One region of the Variovorax sp. CCNWLW225 genome, then DNA from elsewhere that is predicted to be linked to it. Evidence: riboswitches for the same ligand, from Rfam matches in the RefSeq annotation. Region 1 holds a riboswitch; each other region holds the start of a gene.

Region 1 (5,108 bases):
TCGAAGTGGCCTTCTCACGGCGAATGTGCTGCTCGCGCGTTTGCAGCGCGAGGCGGTAGGCGGGTTGGCCGTGCGTGTCGACGCTCACGCCGACCAGGCGGCCCGGCAGCGAGCGTTTGAACTCGTCGCGGCAGGCCAGGTAGGCGGCGTGCGGGCCGCCGTTGCACAGCGGCATGCCGAAGCGCTGCGTGGTGCCGCAGACGATGTCGGCGTCCCATTCGCCCGGCGGCGCGAGCAGGGTGAGCGCGAGCAGGTCGGCCGCCACGCAGAAGGCGGCGTCGCACTGGTGCGCATGGCCTGCGAGCGGGCGCAGGTCGTGCACGTGGCCGGTGGTGGCGGGGTACTGCGCGAGCACGCCGAAGAATTCGCAGCTCGCCATCAGGTGCGGCAGCGTCTCGGAAACGGTGCTCACCTTCACCTCGATGCCCAGCGGCGCGGCGCGCGTCTTGATGACCTCGATGGTCTGTGGGTGGCAGTCGCCCGACACCAGGAACACGTTGCTCTTGCTCTTCACGCTGCGCTTGGCGAGCGTCATCGCCTCGGCGGCGGCCGTGGCTTCGTCGAGCATCGATGCGTTGGCAATGGCCATGCCCGTCAGGTCGCACACCATGGTCTGGAAGTTGAGCAGGGCTTCCATGCGGCCCTGCGAGATTTCGGCCTGGTAGGGCGTGTAGGCGGTGTACCAGGCGGGGTTTTCGAGCACGTTGCGCAAGATCACACCCGGTGTGTGCGTGCCGTAGTAGCCCTGGCCGATGAAGCTCTTGAACACCTTGTTCTTCGCAGCGATGGCCCTAAGCTCGGCCAGCGCGTCCGCCTCCGTCACGGGAGCGGGCAGCCGCATCGGCCTGGCGCGGCGAATGGCCGCAGGCACGATGCCGTCGATGAGCTCCGCCCGCGTTTCCGAGCCGATTACCGGCAGCATGCGCGCCTCGTCCGCTGCATCGATGCCGATGTGGCGGGCGAGAAATTCTTCGGCGTTCTCTAGTTGTTGCAGGGAAGGCTGGGCGGGAATCGGCATGGCGGTAAAGGCTCGGGGAATGAGGAAGGGCGGCTGAAGAACCCGGCGGATCAGGATTCGGCGGCGAACTTGTCGTAGCTGGCGGCGTCGAGCATCGCGTCGAGTTGCGACGGCTCGCTGAGCTTGACCTTGAAGAACCAGCCGGCGGCCAGCGGGTCGGTGTTGGCGAGCGAGGGATCGGCGCGCAGGGCTTCGTTCACTTCGGTGATCTCGCCCGACACGGGCATGAACACATCGGCCGCGGCCTTGACCGATTCGACGACACCGGCCACTTCACCCTGCGCAAAGGTCTTGCCCACTTCGGGCAGATCGACAAAGACCACGTCGCCCAGCGCATCCTGCGCGTGCACGGTAATGCCGACAGTGGCTGCGTCGCCTTCGGCCGAGACCCATTCGTGGTCCTTGGTGTACTTGATGCTCATGGTGAAAAACTCCTCGTGGAAAAAATGATCTGGTTCAGGAAGCGCAGAGCCTAGCCGCGGTAATAGCGGGCCGGCACAAAGGGCAGGGTCGAGACTTCCATCGGCACCGGCTTGCCGCGCACGATGGCCTGCACGCGCGTGCCGGGTTCCGAAAACGCGGTGGCCACGTAGCCCATGGCAACCGGGCGGTCGGCCGTCGGGCCGAGCAGGCCGCTGGTCACAATGCCGATGTCCCGGCCTTCGAAAGATTGCAGGAGCGTGCCGTCGCGTACCGGAACGCGTTCCAGCGCCACAAGGCCGACGCGCTTGCGCTTCAGGGTGTCGTGGTCGGTGCGGCCCGCGGCGCCGGCCGTAGCGGCGGCCAGTTGCGCCAGCACCTTGGCCGCACCCGGAAAGCCGCCTTCGCGCGCGCCGCCCGTGCGGCGCACCTTCTGGATCGCCCAGTTGAGCGAGGCCTCGACTGGCGTGGTGGTGGTGTCGATGTCGTTGCCGTACAGGCAGAGCCCGGCTTCGAGCCGTAGCGAATTGCGCGCGCCCAGGCCGATGGGCTTGACCTCGGGCTGCGCCAGCAGCAGGCGGGCGAGGGCGTCGGCATCCTTGCCGGCGACCGAAATCTCGAAGCCGTCTTCGCCCGTGTAGCCGCTGCGCGTGGCAAAGGCCGGAATGCCGCCGATCTTCACCGCGCCGCCGGTCATGAACACAAAGCGCTCGATGCCGGGCGACAAGCGGGCCAGCACCGTGGCGGCCTGCGGGCCTTGCAGCGCGAGCAGTGCATGGTCGGGCATAGGCTGCACGTCGCAGCGTGCGCCGATCTTCTGCTGGATATGCGCGAGGTCGGCCACCTTGCAGGCGCCGTTCACGATCACGAAGATCGAGCCGTGCCCCTCGTTGAAGAACATCAGGTCGTCGAGGATGCCGCCTTCGTCGTTCAGCAGCAGCCCATAGCGCTGCTTGCCGGGGGCGAGGTCGATTACGTCGACCGGCATCAGGGTTTCGAATGCGGCGGCGGCATCGGGCCCCACCAGGCGCAGCTGGCCCATGTGGGAAATGTCGAACAGGCCGGCCGCGTCGCGCGTGTGCTTGTGCTCGGCCATCAGGCCGGCGGGGTACTGCACCGGCATGGAATAGCCGGCAAAAGGCACCATGCGGGCGCCCAGTTCCACATGCAGGTCGTGCAGGGGCGTCTTGAGCAATGGGGCGTCGGATGATGAAGCGGAAGCGGCCACGGGGCACTCCAAAGGGGCAGTCGAATTCCATGGCGCGAGCCATGGGCCACCCCTGCTGTCCGCTTTACCTGAGAGATTCGCCCCACGATCGGGGTTTGCTCCTTCGGTGGGCCGCCGCATCGGCAAGATGCAGGGGCCTCTCTCCAGCAAGGAAACGCCGGCATGCGCCAGCGCCTTGTCAGTCCTTTTGCCTGAGCGTTCGGGAAACCCCTGCGCCTTCGGCGGCCTCGCGTGGCGAGGCTCTCTCCTGACCCTTCGAAGTGTAGTGGATCGCGGAAGGCCTCAGTGCACGGTTTCCGAAGCGGGCGGCAGCAACCTTTCGATACGCTCGCGCAGCGATTCGGCCCGCTCGGCGCCTGCGGCTTTCTCGACTTCATTGAGCATCAGCGCGGCAATCGTCAGCATGGCGTCGCGGTCGCGGGCTTCGCGCAGCGCATCGCGCATCTGCAGCGCAAACTTGGGATCGCGCCGCACGAACATGCGCTCGCAGATGTCGAACAGGAACATGCGCGTGGTGGCCAGGGAACGTTTGCCGTCGAAGTTGTCGGTCGAGGTCTCTACACGGATGGGCTCCGCCGCAGGAGCCGGAATCGGCGTGTGTGTCGGGCCCGCCGTAACTGGTGCGGCGGTTTTCGGCGCTGCGCCCTGCGCGTCGTGCAGGTACCCGCGGTTCATCAGAGCCCGCAGCGTCTGTTCGGCTTCGTCGCGGCTTGCAAACAGCGGGCTGAAGTCGGTCAGCGAACGCCGGCCGTCGGCCATCAGCAGCAATGCGCGCTCGCGCTGGCTCAGCGTGCGCTGCCCGCCTTGGAGTTCGTCGCGTGCCTTGTCGGTCTTGGTGGGAAACATGGCGCCACAGCTTTCGGAATCGAAGGCTGCAGCATCGTTGCGGCTGGTGACATCTTTGTGAAACGTTTGCCTTACAGGGGCATTTGCCGCATAAAAAAAGGCAGCCCGCGAAGGCTGCCCGTTTTCTCTCTGGTTTTTGCGTCGCCTGCTACTTGGCGTACACCAGGTCGCGCAGCGCGAGCGATATCCACGGCACGTAGGTAATCACCATCAGGCAGGCCAGGATCACCAGCACGAAGGGAATGAGGTACTTCACGATCCGGTCGAGCGATATGCGCGCTACCGTGCACGCCGCAAACAGGTTCACGCCGAAGGGCGGGGTGATCATGCCGAGCGCGAGGTTCACCACCATGATGAGCCCGAAATGAACCGGGTCGATGCCGAAGTGCACCGCCACCGGCGCCAGGATGGGCGCGAGCACGATGATGGCCGCACTGGTCTCGATGAACATGCCGATGATGAACAGCGCCGCGTTCACGCCCAAGAGGAACATGGCCGGCGACTTCAGCACTTCCTGCAGCCAATGGCCAATGGCGTCGGGCACGCCCGCGCGCGTGATCAGGAAGGCGAACAGGCCCGCGTTGGCGATGATGAACATGATCACCGCCGACGACAGCACCGACTTCCGCAGGATGAGGTACAGGTCCTTGAGCTTGATCTCCCGGTAGATCACCATGCCGACCACCAGCGCATAGAACACCGCCACCGCCGAAGCCTCGGTGGGGGTAAAGATGCCGCCGTAGATGCCGCCCAGGATGATCACTGGCATCAGCAGTGCCCAGCCGGCCTGCCAGGTCGCCTTGCCGAAGGACATGCGGCCGTCGCCGTCGTTCTTGCCCCAGCCCTTCCACTTGCAATACACCCAGACGAACAGCATCAGCGCCAGGCTGATGAGAATGCCGGGGCCGAAGCCCGCAATGAACAGCTCGCCGATGGACACCTCGGCGCTCACGCCGTACAGAATCATCGGAATGGAAGGCGGAATGATCACGCCCAGCTCGGCGCTGGTGGCCTGAAGCGCCGCCGCGTACGCGGTGGGGTAGCCGTGCTTGATGAGCGCCGGAATCAGGATGGCGCCGATGGCAAAGGTGGTGGCCACCGAAGAGCCCGACACCGCCGCGAAGATCATGCAGGTGAGCACGCAGGTCATCGGCAGGCCGCCCTGCACACCGCCCACAATGCTCTTGGCAAATTCGACCAGCCGGCGCGAGATGCCGCCGGTTTCCATCAGGTTGCCAGCCAGGATGAAGAAGGGAATGGCCGCCAGCGGAAACTTGTTGATCGAATTGAACATCTCCTTTACGGAGATGAGCATGTTCACGTTGGCCACCTGGATACCCAGGATCGATGCGAGCCCGATGGACACCGCCACTGAAACCGACAGTGCAAAACACAGCACCATCGTTGCAACCATCACGGGGGTCATTGCGCGGTCTCCAGTTCGAGCCGCTTGGGATCGAGAAAATTACCAACGATGCCGAACAGGCAAAAAACGGAGCCGACCGGCAGCGCCAGGTACGACCACATCATCGACACGCTTTCGAGCCCGGCCATCGACTGCACGCGGCCGCGCATCGCGTAGTCCCAGCCCCACCA
Region 2 (5,108 bases), on a different contig from region 1:
TGATAGAGCGCGTCGCGGCGGTGAATGTTGGTGATGTGCACTTCGGCGATGGGCTGATCCAGCGTCTTGAGCGCGTCGAGCAGCGGAATCGATCGGAACGACAGCCCCGCGGGGTTGATGACGACGGCCGCGGCGCGCTCGCGCGCTTCTTGCACCCAGTCCACCATCACGCCTTCGTGGTTGGTCTGGCGAAACTCGCAGTCCAGGCCCAGCTCACCGGTGACGCCGCGGCACAACTGCTCCACCTGGGCCAGCGTGGTGCTGCCATACAGGTGCGGCTCGCGCACCCCCAGCAGGTTGAGATTGGGGCCGTTAAGGATGTAGACGATGGAACTCATGCGGCCGATTCTTCGGCGCGGCCACGAAAGACTTTCCAAACTGGAAACTGCTTTCATAATGCAGGATATGAGCATCTCACTCGACCGCGGCCTCTCCATGGTGGAGCACCTTGCGCGCCATCCGCAGGGGCTGCCGCTCACGCTGCTCGCCTCCGAGCTCGACATTCCGCTTGGCGCCTGCCACCGCTTGCTGGCCGACCTGCAGCGCTGCGGCTACGTTCGCCAGACGCGCAAGCAGGGCGACTACGTGCTGACGACCAAGGTGGTGTCGCTGGGGTTGGGCTTCCTGAGCGGCGCCGGCATCGTGAACATCGCCGAGCCGCTGCTGGAGCGGCTGGCGCAAGCATCGGGCGAACTGGTGCGCCTTTCGATCGTGGATGAAGACCGCCTCACGTGGGTCGCCAAGTCGCAGGGCACGCGCCAAGCGGGGCTGCGCTACGACCCCGACATGGGCATGGATGCGCGCCTCTCGTGCACGTCTTCCGGCCACGCGTGGCTGATGACGCTGAGCGACGAGCGCGCACTGGAGCTGGTCTCGCGCCAAGGCTTCGGCACGCCGGCGGAATACGGTCCGAAGGCGCCGACCACCATCCGCGCGCTGCTGGGCTTTCTGCATGCGGCGCGGGTGCGCGGCTACGCGATGATCGACGAGGTCTTCGCGCCCGGCATGGCCGCCATGGCGGCGCCGGTTTTCCGCCGCAACGAAGTGATCGGCGTCATCAGCATTGCCGGGCCGCGCACGCGCCTTGGCAGCGAGCGCATGCATGAGCTGGCGCCCGCGCTGCTGGCCGCAACGGCCGAGCTCGGGCCGATCAGCAACGCGTCGAGCCTGTTCGGCCGCCCTTCGCTGGGCAAGGGCTGAGCGGCGCGACCCGGCTTGCCAGACCCGGCTTCTCAGTAAGGCGGCGCCTTGCGCGCCCGCTGCTCGCGCGCGGCGTCGGTCCACCACGCGAGGTCGTCGGCAAAGCGGCCGAATGAGCGCTGGAGAGATTCGCCCGCACTGCCCGTGGGCTTGCCGTCCGCGTCGAGCGTTTGCGAGATCGGCCCGACGGCGAGCGTGCTCGAGACGACGACCATGCCCATCTCCGACAGGATCGAATGCCACACGGTGCCCGAGCGCACGCCTGAAAACCGGCCGGCCGAATAGCTGGCAACGGCAGCAGGCCGCCAGAACCATTCTTCTAGGAAGTGGTCGGTGAGGTTCTTCAGGCCGGGCTGCGGGCCCCAGTTGTATTCGCCCGTCACGAAGACGAAGGCGTCCGCGCCGCGGATCTTCTGCGCCAGCGCTTCCATGGGGGCGGGCGCGGTGCCCTTGGGGTACTCCTTGTACATGCGGTCGAGCATGGGCAGGCCCACCGCCTGCGCGTCGATCAGTTCGGCCTCGGCACCTCGCGCGCCGAGGCCCGCCACCAGGTAGTCGGCCAGGCGAATGCCCATGCGGTCCGACCTGTAGGAACCGTAGAACACCAGGATCTTGTCAGCCATTCGTCGCTCCGTTGTCGAGGCCGGGCGGCCACGGGCGAAGGCTACAACATTGGCAGGTCGGCGCATTTGGTAGCAGCATCTTTCGAATCCTCTGGCTACCATTCCGGCATGAACAAGCCGCCTGCTTTTTGCACTGCCGCCATGGTGCTTGCCGCATCGGCCGGCCATGTGTTCGCCGCTCCCTCGGCGCAGGTGCTCGATGCGGTCAAGAAGCCGCAGTCGGTCGATCCGGACTGGCGCGCCCGCCTGTGCGCATTGCTGCCGCAGCCTTGCGACCCGCATGCGCTGGGCTTGTACCGGCTGCGCGGCGCCGCGGCAAACAGCTTTGCAGTGCTCTCGGCCGAGCCGCTGGCCATGGCGCGCATCAGGCGCGACAAGGACGCGAAGACCTGGCAGCTCGAGCGCCTGCACGACTTCAGCGCCTATGTGGCCGGCATGAAGAAAGACGCCGCAGCCGGCATGTCCGACACGCGCCTTTCGCTTGCACCGGCACTCTATCCGCTGGCCGAAGGGCAATGGGCCATGGCCGTGCTGCAGACCGTGTCCGAGATGTATTCGGGCGGCGGCGCCTCGTTCAGCAAGGCCGACTTCGTGCCGCTGGACGACACCCGGGCCGTGCACGAGGGCATTCCTTTTTCTTGCTCGAAGATGATCCGCGCCTGCTTCAGCGAAAAGGAATACAAGAGTTCGAAGCATTGCCACGACGAGAGCAACGGCAGCCTTCGCATTGCCTACGAAGAACCCGGCAAGCCGGGCGGACCCTACAGCTGGCAATACACGTGGCTGCAGAGCGAGTGGCCCGCGAACACACCCGCCAGCGGCACCACCACCACGCGTCTTCACTTCACCGCCAAGACCACCGAAAGGGTGAGCTTCTGCGGCGGACCGCAGTAGCTTCGGTGCGCGTTTCCATCCGCGTGCGCCCCTGTGCGCACGCGCCCGAGTGGCACGCATTCTGCTTAGAAGAAACCATCCAGGAGAAATGCCGGCTCGGTGCTTCGAGTTAGTGCATTACCGAAGGCGACAGCCCGTAACGCTCAGGTCCCCAGACTGGATGAATGACTAACGCTGGAGAGCGCTGCCCGGCGTCCTGAACAAAAGGACTCCGAGGGCGGCCGCCGAAGGGGCAAGCCATGCGCGATGAGCGTGCATGGTGAATCTCTCAGGCCAAAGGACAGCAGGGGCATCTCGCGCAGTGCGCGGGGTGGCCTTGCGCGCTTCCGGAGCCTTCTTCTTCATGACCTTTGCCAGAGCGCACCGCGCATCGTTCCCTTCTTCATCGGGTGTGCCGAGGCCTGCGCACGCACGCAGGCGCCTGCCCGAATCGCCCCCCCGTTTTTCGCTGACTTTCCTCACGATTTTTTCAACCGGAGAACCGAAGATGCTGTCGAAACGAAACCTGAAAGCCGTTGTCGTGGGCGCCATGCTCGCTATTGGCGTTGCAAGCGCGTTCGCACAAGAGGCGGGCAAGGTGCTGCGGGTGGTGCCCCAGTCCGATCTGAAGATTCTCGATCCGATCTGGACCACCGCGTTCATTACGCGCAACCATGGCTATGCCGTGTACGACACGCTGTTCGGTGTGGACGAGCAGGGCAAGGTCAAGCCGCAGATGGTCGACAAGTACACCACCAGCGCCGACGGCAAGACCTGGACGTTCACGCTGCGCAAGGGCCTGGAATTTCATGACGGCAAGCCGGTGACCTCGGAAGACGTGCTGGCGTCGCTCAAGCGATGGGGCCAGCGCGACGGGCTGGGGCAGAAGATGTATGCGGCGCTCGACAAGGCCGAGGCCGTCGACGCCAACTCGTTCAAGCTGGTTTTCAAGGACACCTTCGGCATGGTGCTGGACGCGCTGAGCAAGCCCTCGTCGAACCCGCCTTTCATCATGCCGGCACGTGTGGCCGCCACGCCGCCCGACAAGCAGATCGACGATGCCACGGGCTCCGGGCCCTACATCTTCAAGAAGGACGAGTACCGCCCCGGCGAGAAGATCGTGTACCTGAAGAACACTAAATACGTGCCCCGCGCCGAAGCGCCCTCGGGCACGGCGGGCGGCAAGAACGTGTACGTGGACCGCATGGAATGGGTCATCCTGAAAGATGCGCAAACGCAGGCCAACGCGCTTGCCAACGGCGAGGTCGACATGATCGAGTGGCTGCCGCCCGAGCAGTACACGGCGCTGAAGGGCAACACGTCCATCACGGTCGACAACCCGATTCCGAAGGGCTCGTTCGCGCTGCACCTGAACCACGTCATTCCGCCCTTCGACAACCCGAAGATCGCGCAGGCCGCCATCATGGCCATCAACCAGGAGGCGCTCATGCGCGCCCAGATGGTGCATAAGGAGCTCTACAACAGCTGCGCATCGGTGTACCCGTGCGGCACGATCTTCGCCAGCGACAAGACCGGCTACTTCACCGGCAAGCCGCAGTTCGAGAAAGCCAAGGCCCTGCTGAAGGATGCCGGCTACGACGGCAAGCCCGTGGTGCTGATGTACCCGGCCGACTTTGCACTGCTCAACAAGTTTCCGCCCGTGATGGCGCAGCTGCTGAAGCAGGCCGGCTTCAATGTCGACATGCAGTCGATGGACTGGCCCACGCTGGTGACGCGCCGCGCCAAGAAAGACCCGGTCGACAAGGGCGGCTGGAATCTCTTCATCACCGGCTGGGGCATTGCCGACAACATGAACCCGATGTTCTATGCGCCGCTCACGGGCAACGGCGAGAAGGGCTGGTTCGGGTGGGCCACCGACGAGAAGCTGGAGCAGCTGAAATCCGACTTCCTCGCGACGGCCGACGAATCCCGGCGCAAGGAGCTGGCCACGGCCATCCAGCAGCGCGTGTACGACACCGGCATCTACGCGCCCATCGGCGAATACAAGCCGCTCACCGCCTACCGCAAGGCTGCGGTGAGCGGCGTGGTGCGCTCGCCCGTTGCCGTGTTCTGGAACATCAAGAAGAACTGACGGGCGCTCTTTTCTGGAAACCCCATGCTGATCTTCCTTGCGCGCCGAATCCTGTCGACCGTGCCGGTGCTCGTCATCGTTGCGCTGATCGTGTTTCTCATGCTCCGGCTGGCGCCCGGCGATCCGGCTGCCGCCATTGTGGGCGACAGCGGCACCAGCGAGAACATCGCCAAGGTGCGCGAGCAACTGGGGTTGAACGAATCGCTCCCCGTGCAGTTCGTGCGCTGGAGCGGCCGCTTGCTGCAAGGCAACCTGGGCGAGTCCTACTTCATGAAGAAAACGGTGGTGGAGCTCATCGGCCAGCGCATCGAGCCGACGGT
Region 3 (5,108 bases), on a different contig from region 1:
TTGTTGCCAGTGCGGCAGCACCAGGCCAAAGGTGGATTGCAGCTTGCGCGTATCGAGGCGCGAATTGGCCGGCCGCGTAGCGGGCGTGGGGAAGGCACTCGTGGGTACGGCTTCGACCTGTTCGGGGCCGGCCTTGAGCTCTACGCCGGCTTGGCGCGCCTGCTCAAGCACAAAGCGTGCATAGCCGCACCAGGTGGTCTCGCCGCCGGCGACCGCGTGATACAGGCCGGCTTTGGAAGGGTCTTGCAAGGTGGCACGAATCGCATGCGCCGTGATATCGGCCAGCAGTTCGGCACCTGTCGGGGCGCCAAATTGGTCGTCGATGACGGTCAGCTTTTCGCGTTCCTTGGCAAGCCGCAACATGGTCTTGGCGAAGTTGCCGCCGCGCGCGGCAAACACCCAGCTGGTGCGAAAGATCAGGTGCTTGGCGCAGTGCTTGGCCACCAACTGTTCGCCTTCGAGCTTGGTGCGGCCATACACACTGAGTGGGCCGGTGGCATCGTCTTCTTGCCAAGGCTTGCTGCCGCTGCCATCGAACACGTAGTCGGTGGAGTAATGCACCATGAGTGCACCGATCTGCCCGGCGGCTTCGGCCACCACGCCGGGCGAAGTGGCGTTGAGCTTGCGCGCGAAGTCGGGCTCGCTCTCGGCTTTGTCCACGGCCGTGTGGGCCGCGGCATTGACGATCACGTCAGGCCGCACCTTGAGCACAGTCTCGGCCAACTGGTCGGGACGGCTGAAGTCGGCGTTGAAGTCGGTGCTGTCGAAATCGAGCGCCACCAGTTCGCCCAGCGGCGCGAGGCTGCGCTGCAACTCCCAGCCGACCTGTCCGCCCTTGCCCAGCAGCAGCAGCTTCATGCGGTGGCCTTGGCCGCGGGTGCGGCGTCGTATTGCTTCTCGACCCATGCGCGGTACGCGCCGCTTTGCACGTTGCGCACCCATTCGGCGTTCGCGAGGTACCACTCGACGGTCTTGCGGATGCCGGTGTCGAAGGTTTCGGCGGGCTTCCAGCCCAGCTCACGCTCCAGCTTGCGTGCATCGATCGCGTAGCGCCGGTCGTGGCCGGGGCGATCGGTAACGTAGCTGATCTGTTCCTTGTACGGTTTGCCATCGGCGCGCGGGCGCAGTTCGTCGAGCAGCGCGCACACGGTGTTCACGATCTCGATGTTGGGCTTCTCGTTCCAGCCACCGACGTTGTACGTCTCGCCGAGCTTGCCGGCCTCGAGCACGCGGCGAATGGCGCTGCAGTGGTCCTTCACATAGAGCCAGTCGCGCACCTGCATGCCGTCGCCGTACACCGGCAAGGGCTTGCCAGCCAGGGCGTTGACGATCATCAGGGGGATGAGCTTCTCGGGGAAGTGGAACGGCCCGTAGTTGTTGGAGCAGTTGGTGGTGACCACCGGCAGGCCGTAGGTGTGGTGCCAGGCGCGCACGAGATGGTCGCTGGCGGCCTTGCTGGCTGAGTAGGGGCTGTTGGGCTCGTACTTGTTCTCTTCGGTAAAGGCGGGATCGGTCTTGGAAAGTGAGCCGTAGACCTCGTCAGTCGACACGTGAAGGAAGCGGAAGGCAGACTTTTGCTCAGCCGGCAGTGCGCTCCAGTAGCCGCGCACCGACTCGAGCAGGCGAAAGGTGCCGAGCACGTTGGTTTGCACGAAGTCTTCGGGGCCATGGATAGAGCGATCCACGTGCGATTCCGCGGCAAAATTCACGATAGCGCGTGGCTTGTGCTCAGCCAACAGGCGATCGACCAAAGCGCTGTCGCCGATGTCGCCCTGCACGAAGATGTGGTTCGGGTTGCCGTTGAGCGAGCCGAGCGTCTCGAGGTTGCCCGCATAGGTCAGCTTGTCGAGATTCACGATGGACTCGTCGCTCTGCGCCAGCCAGTCGAGTACGAAGTTGGCGCCAATGAAGCCCGCGCCGCCGGTTACCAGGATCATGAGTCTCCCCGAAGTTTCGAATCAATGACAATTATCCCATTGGTCGAATTGTCAAAAATCCATGGTCGGCTCTTCGCGGTCCCAACCTACAATGGCGTTAATGCAGGAGAGCGAGTAGTTCTTTTTACTACTCCACCGAAGGCGCAAACTCCCATAAACGCTCAGGTTGGCCGAACGGAACTGTTGGAATTCTTTCAAACAGTTTCGGGGCATGTACTGCATCAACTGACACGCCGTCTGGAGAGCCATCACCTCGCGTGATGCACCGAAGGAGCAAACCCGCTGCGGGCGCAATGGGTGAATCTCTCAGGTACCGAGGACAGGGGGAGCGGCAACTTGGACGGCGGTCGTCCGGTTGCTTGCTATTTATTCAATAGCAAACCCCGCCCGCGGTTCAAGCGCTTCAACCTCAAAGGTATTTGAAATGCGCGTGATCGTTCTAGGCGCCGGCTTGCTCGGTGTTACCTCGGCTTACTATCTCCAGCAACTCGGCCATGAAGTGACCGTCATCGACCGGCAGGCCACCCCCGCCGCCGAGACCAGTTTTGCCAACGGCGGGCAAATCTCCGTCAGCCATGCCGAACCCTGGGCCAATCCGAGCGCACCGCTCAAGGTGCTGCAATGGCTGGGCAAGGAAGACGCACCGCTGCTCTTTCGCATTCGCGCGGACATGCGCCAATGGCTCTGGGGCTTGCAATTCCTGCGCGAATGCACCCCTGCCCGTACGAAGCACAACATCGAGCAGATCGTGCGCCTGGGCACCTACAGCCGCGAAGTGCTGCAGCAGTTGCGGCGCGACACGGGCATCGCCTACGACCAGCGCACCCAAGGCATCCTGCACTTCTATACGACGCAGAAAGAGTTCGACAGCGCCCTTGCGCCCGCCGAACAGATGCGCGCGCTCGGATGTGAACGGCAAGTCATCTCCGCGGACGAGGCAGTGAAGATCGAGCCCGCCCTTGCGCACATCCGTCCGCAATTGGCCGGTGCCACCTACACGGCAGAAGACGAGTCCGGCGATGCAAACCTCTTCGCCCGCGAAATGGCACGCCTCGCGGCAGCGGCGGGCGTGAAGTTCCTCATGAGCCACACGGTGACTGCGCTGCGCGAAGCGGGCGGCAGCATCGACCACGTGGAAGCTACCGACAACGAAGGTCGCTTCCAACGCATTCGCGGCGACGCCTTCGTGCTTGCAATGGGCTCATTGAGTCCGCTGTATGCCGCGCCGCTGGGCATTCGCCTGCCGATCTATCCAGCCAAAGGCTATTCGGTCACGCTGCCAGTCAAAGACGCGACGAAGGCGCACCAGGTTTCGCTGACCGACGACGAGTTCAAGCTCGTGTTTTCGCGGTACACGTCGGCCTCCGGCGACCGCCTGCGTATTGCCGGCACGGCCGAGCTCAATGGCTATGACCGCGACTTGAACCGCGTGCGCTGCGAAGCGATCGTGCGGCGCGTTGAACAGCTCTTCCCCGGCGCTGGCGACACCACACAGGCGCAGTTCTGGACAGGCCTGCGCCCCGCGACGCCGAGCAATGTGCCGTTGATTGGCAAGACGAAGCTGCCCAACCTGTACCTGAACACCGGGCACGGCACGCTTGGGTGGACGCATGCGTGCGGGTCGGGCAGGTCGGTGGCGCGGATTGTGAGCGGGCTTGCGCCTGAGGTCGATTTTGCGTTTGCCGGCATGCCTACGCCAGCAGCGCGCCTGCTCCAGCCGGCCTGATCTGGCCGTGGCGGTGGTTAATCGTTGCCGGTAAACACCGTCAACACCCCCGTATACCCATACAAGTGGTGCCGGGCAATCTCCCCCGCCGCAAAGAATCCGACCAGCGGCACGTCGCCGAGCGCGTGCCGCACGATCTGCAGCTCGGCGCCCGGTGCGCCGAAGTGCGGCCCGCCGCGTCCCGAGCAGCTCACGTACACGGCACCCGCAATGCGGCGCGCCGGGTGCGGCGCTGCTTCGGCCTCCCCGGCCGCCACGGCGCGCGCGGTGGCCAGGGTCTGTTCTTCGGGCTCCAGTTCTTCGCGGATTTCCGCGCAGATGCGCATCAGGTCGGCGCGTGCGGCCTGTGCATTGCGCCGGCAGAAGGTCAGGCGCATGCCGGCCTCGGCCACATCGGCAATGGCGATGCCGCGCCGCGTCGGATCCAGGCCGATGATGTGGCGCACCAGCACGTCGGCGCCCAGGTCGCCGGTGCGGCGGATGCCGTCGCTGCCCGCATCGGCCAGGCCCACCAGGGTGGCGCGCACGGCGTCGATGGCTTCCTGCGGGCGTTCGAGCGAGACCTGCAGGTCGGCCAGCAGCACGTCGAGTGCGGGCTCGCCATCGAGCTTGAGCAGCAGGTTGCCGTCGGCCTCGGTGATCTCGCGCTCACGCCCCCCGCCGGAGCGCAGCGGCTGGCAGCCTTGCGTGACGCGCGACACCAGCCGCACGCCCTCGCCGAACACCACGCCCGACAAGCCACCCGAGAACACGCCGCCCGCAGCGCCGTGGCCGCGGATGTTTCCGTTGCCGCCGACCGCAAACTGCAAGGCGCCCGCACGGCCTGACGAGAGGCCGCCGAACAGGTAGCCGGTGTCGGTGCGGCCCGCCATCTCGCCGATCAATTCGGTGAGATCGGGGGTGGCCGGGTCCGCATGCACCAGCGCCGTATGCGCCTCGAAACCGCTCATCTCCGAGTTGCCCAGTGGAGCCACGCCGGAGAACACACGATATTGGTCGCTCGGCAGCGCGCAGAGCATCAGGCTCAGGCCGGGCTCGTCGAAGTATTCGGCATTGTTGGCCGACACGCCGATGCCGACGGTGCCGGACCAGTCGGTCACCTCCGGAAGCTCGGCGCTCAGGTGGTCGAGGATGTCTTGCGCATCGGACGCGTAGTGGTCGGTGATGTAGAGCAGCCCGAGCGTCGGCGCCGACGCGTAGTCGGGCAGCGCCATCTGGGCGCGCAACTGGGCCAGCACAAGGCCGGCCGCCATGCGCCATTGCGGATGGGTGGCGTGACCGGAGGGAAACAACTTCATGATGCGTGCCAACCCGTTCTCTTCAAGATGTGTGTATGTATGACGTCAGCGCCGTCCGGTCGTTCGCTTTCGCGCGGCGGTCGGCGCCTTCTTTTTGGCGGCGGTTGCTGTCGCCTTCCTTGCGGCCGGCTTTGAAGCGGCGGGAGC

What was found. Region 1 has a riboswitch for glycine ahead of gcvT (glycine cleavage system aminomethyltransferase GcvT). Riboswitches for the same ligand answer to the same signal wherever they lie in the genome.
Region 2: it holds a riboswitch for glycine, as region 1 does, so the genes downstream of both, V9L20_RS04245 (ABC transporter substrate-binding protein) here and gcvT (glycine cleavage system aminomethyltransferase GcvT) in region 1, are expected to answer to the same signal.
Region 3: it holds a riboswitch for glycine, as region 1 does, so the genes downstream of both, V9L20_RS20370 (D-amino acid dehydrogenase) here and gcvT (glycine cleavage system aminomethyltransferase GcvT) in region 1, are expected to answer to the same signal.

Annotation. Positions count from the first base shown of each region.
Region 1 is NZ_JBBCBV010000003.1:244,250-249,357, forward strand. Features, by position in the region: gene gcvP (aminomethyl-transferring glycine dehydrogenase) at 1-1,018, opposite strand, end outside; gene gcvH (glycine cleavage system protein GcvH) at 1,069-1,440, opposite strand; gene gcvT (glycine cleavage system aminomethyltransferase GcvT) at 1,491-2,666, opposite strand; glycine riboswitch at 2,712-2,823, opposite strand; glycine riboswitch at 2,836-2,926, opposite strand; gene V9L20_RS08870 (hypothetical protein) at 2,949-3,512, opposite strand; gene V9L20_RS08875 (TRAP transporter large permease) at 3,661-4,938, opposite strand; gene V9L20_RS08880 (TRAP transporter small permease) at 4,935-5,108, opposite strand, start outside.
Region 2 is NZ_JBBCBV010000001.1:875,358-880,465, reverse strand. Features, by position in the region: gene V9L20_RS04265 (type II 3-dehydroquinate dehydratase) at 1-338, opposite strand, end outside; gene V9L20_RS04260 (IclR family transcriptional regulator) at 406-1,200, shown strand; gene V9L20_RS04255 (NADPH-dependent FMN reductase) at 1,233-1,823, opposite strand; gene V9L20_RS04250 (hypothetical protein) at 1,932-2,717, shown strand; glycine riboswitch at 2,882-3,011, shown strand; gene V9L20_RS04245 (ABC transporter substrate-binding protein) at 3,205-4,788, shown strand; gene V9L20_RS04240 (ABC transporter permease) at 4,813-5,108, shown strand, end outside.
Region 3 is NZ_JBBCBV010000014.1:46,831-51,938, forward strand. Features, by position in the region: gene rfbD (dTDP-4-dehydrorhamnose reductase) at 1-858, opposite strand, end outside; gene rfbB (dTDP-glucose 4,6-dehydratase) at 855-1,937, opposite strand; glycine riboswitch at 2,031-2,130, shown strand; glycine riboswitch at 2,165-2,270, shown strand; gene V9L20_RS20370 (D-amino acid dehydrogenase) at 2,362-3,663, shown strand; gene V9L20_RS20375 (FIST signal transduction protein) at 3,681-4,961, opposite strand; gene V9L20_RS20380 (PhaM family polyhydroxyalkanoate granule multifunctional regulatory protein) at 5,007-5,108, opposite strand, start outside.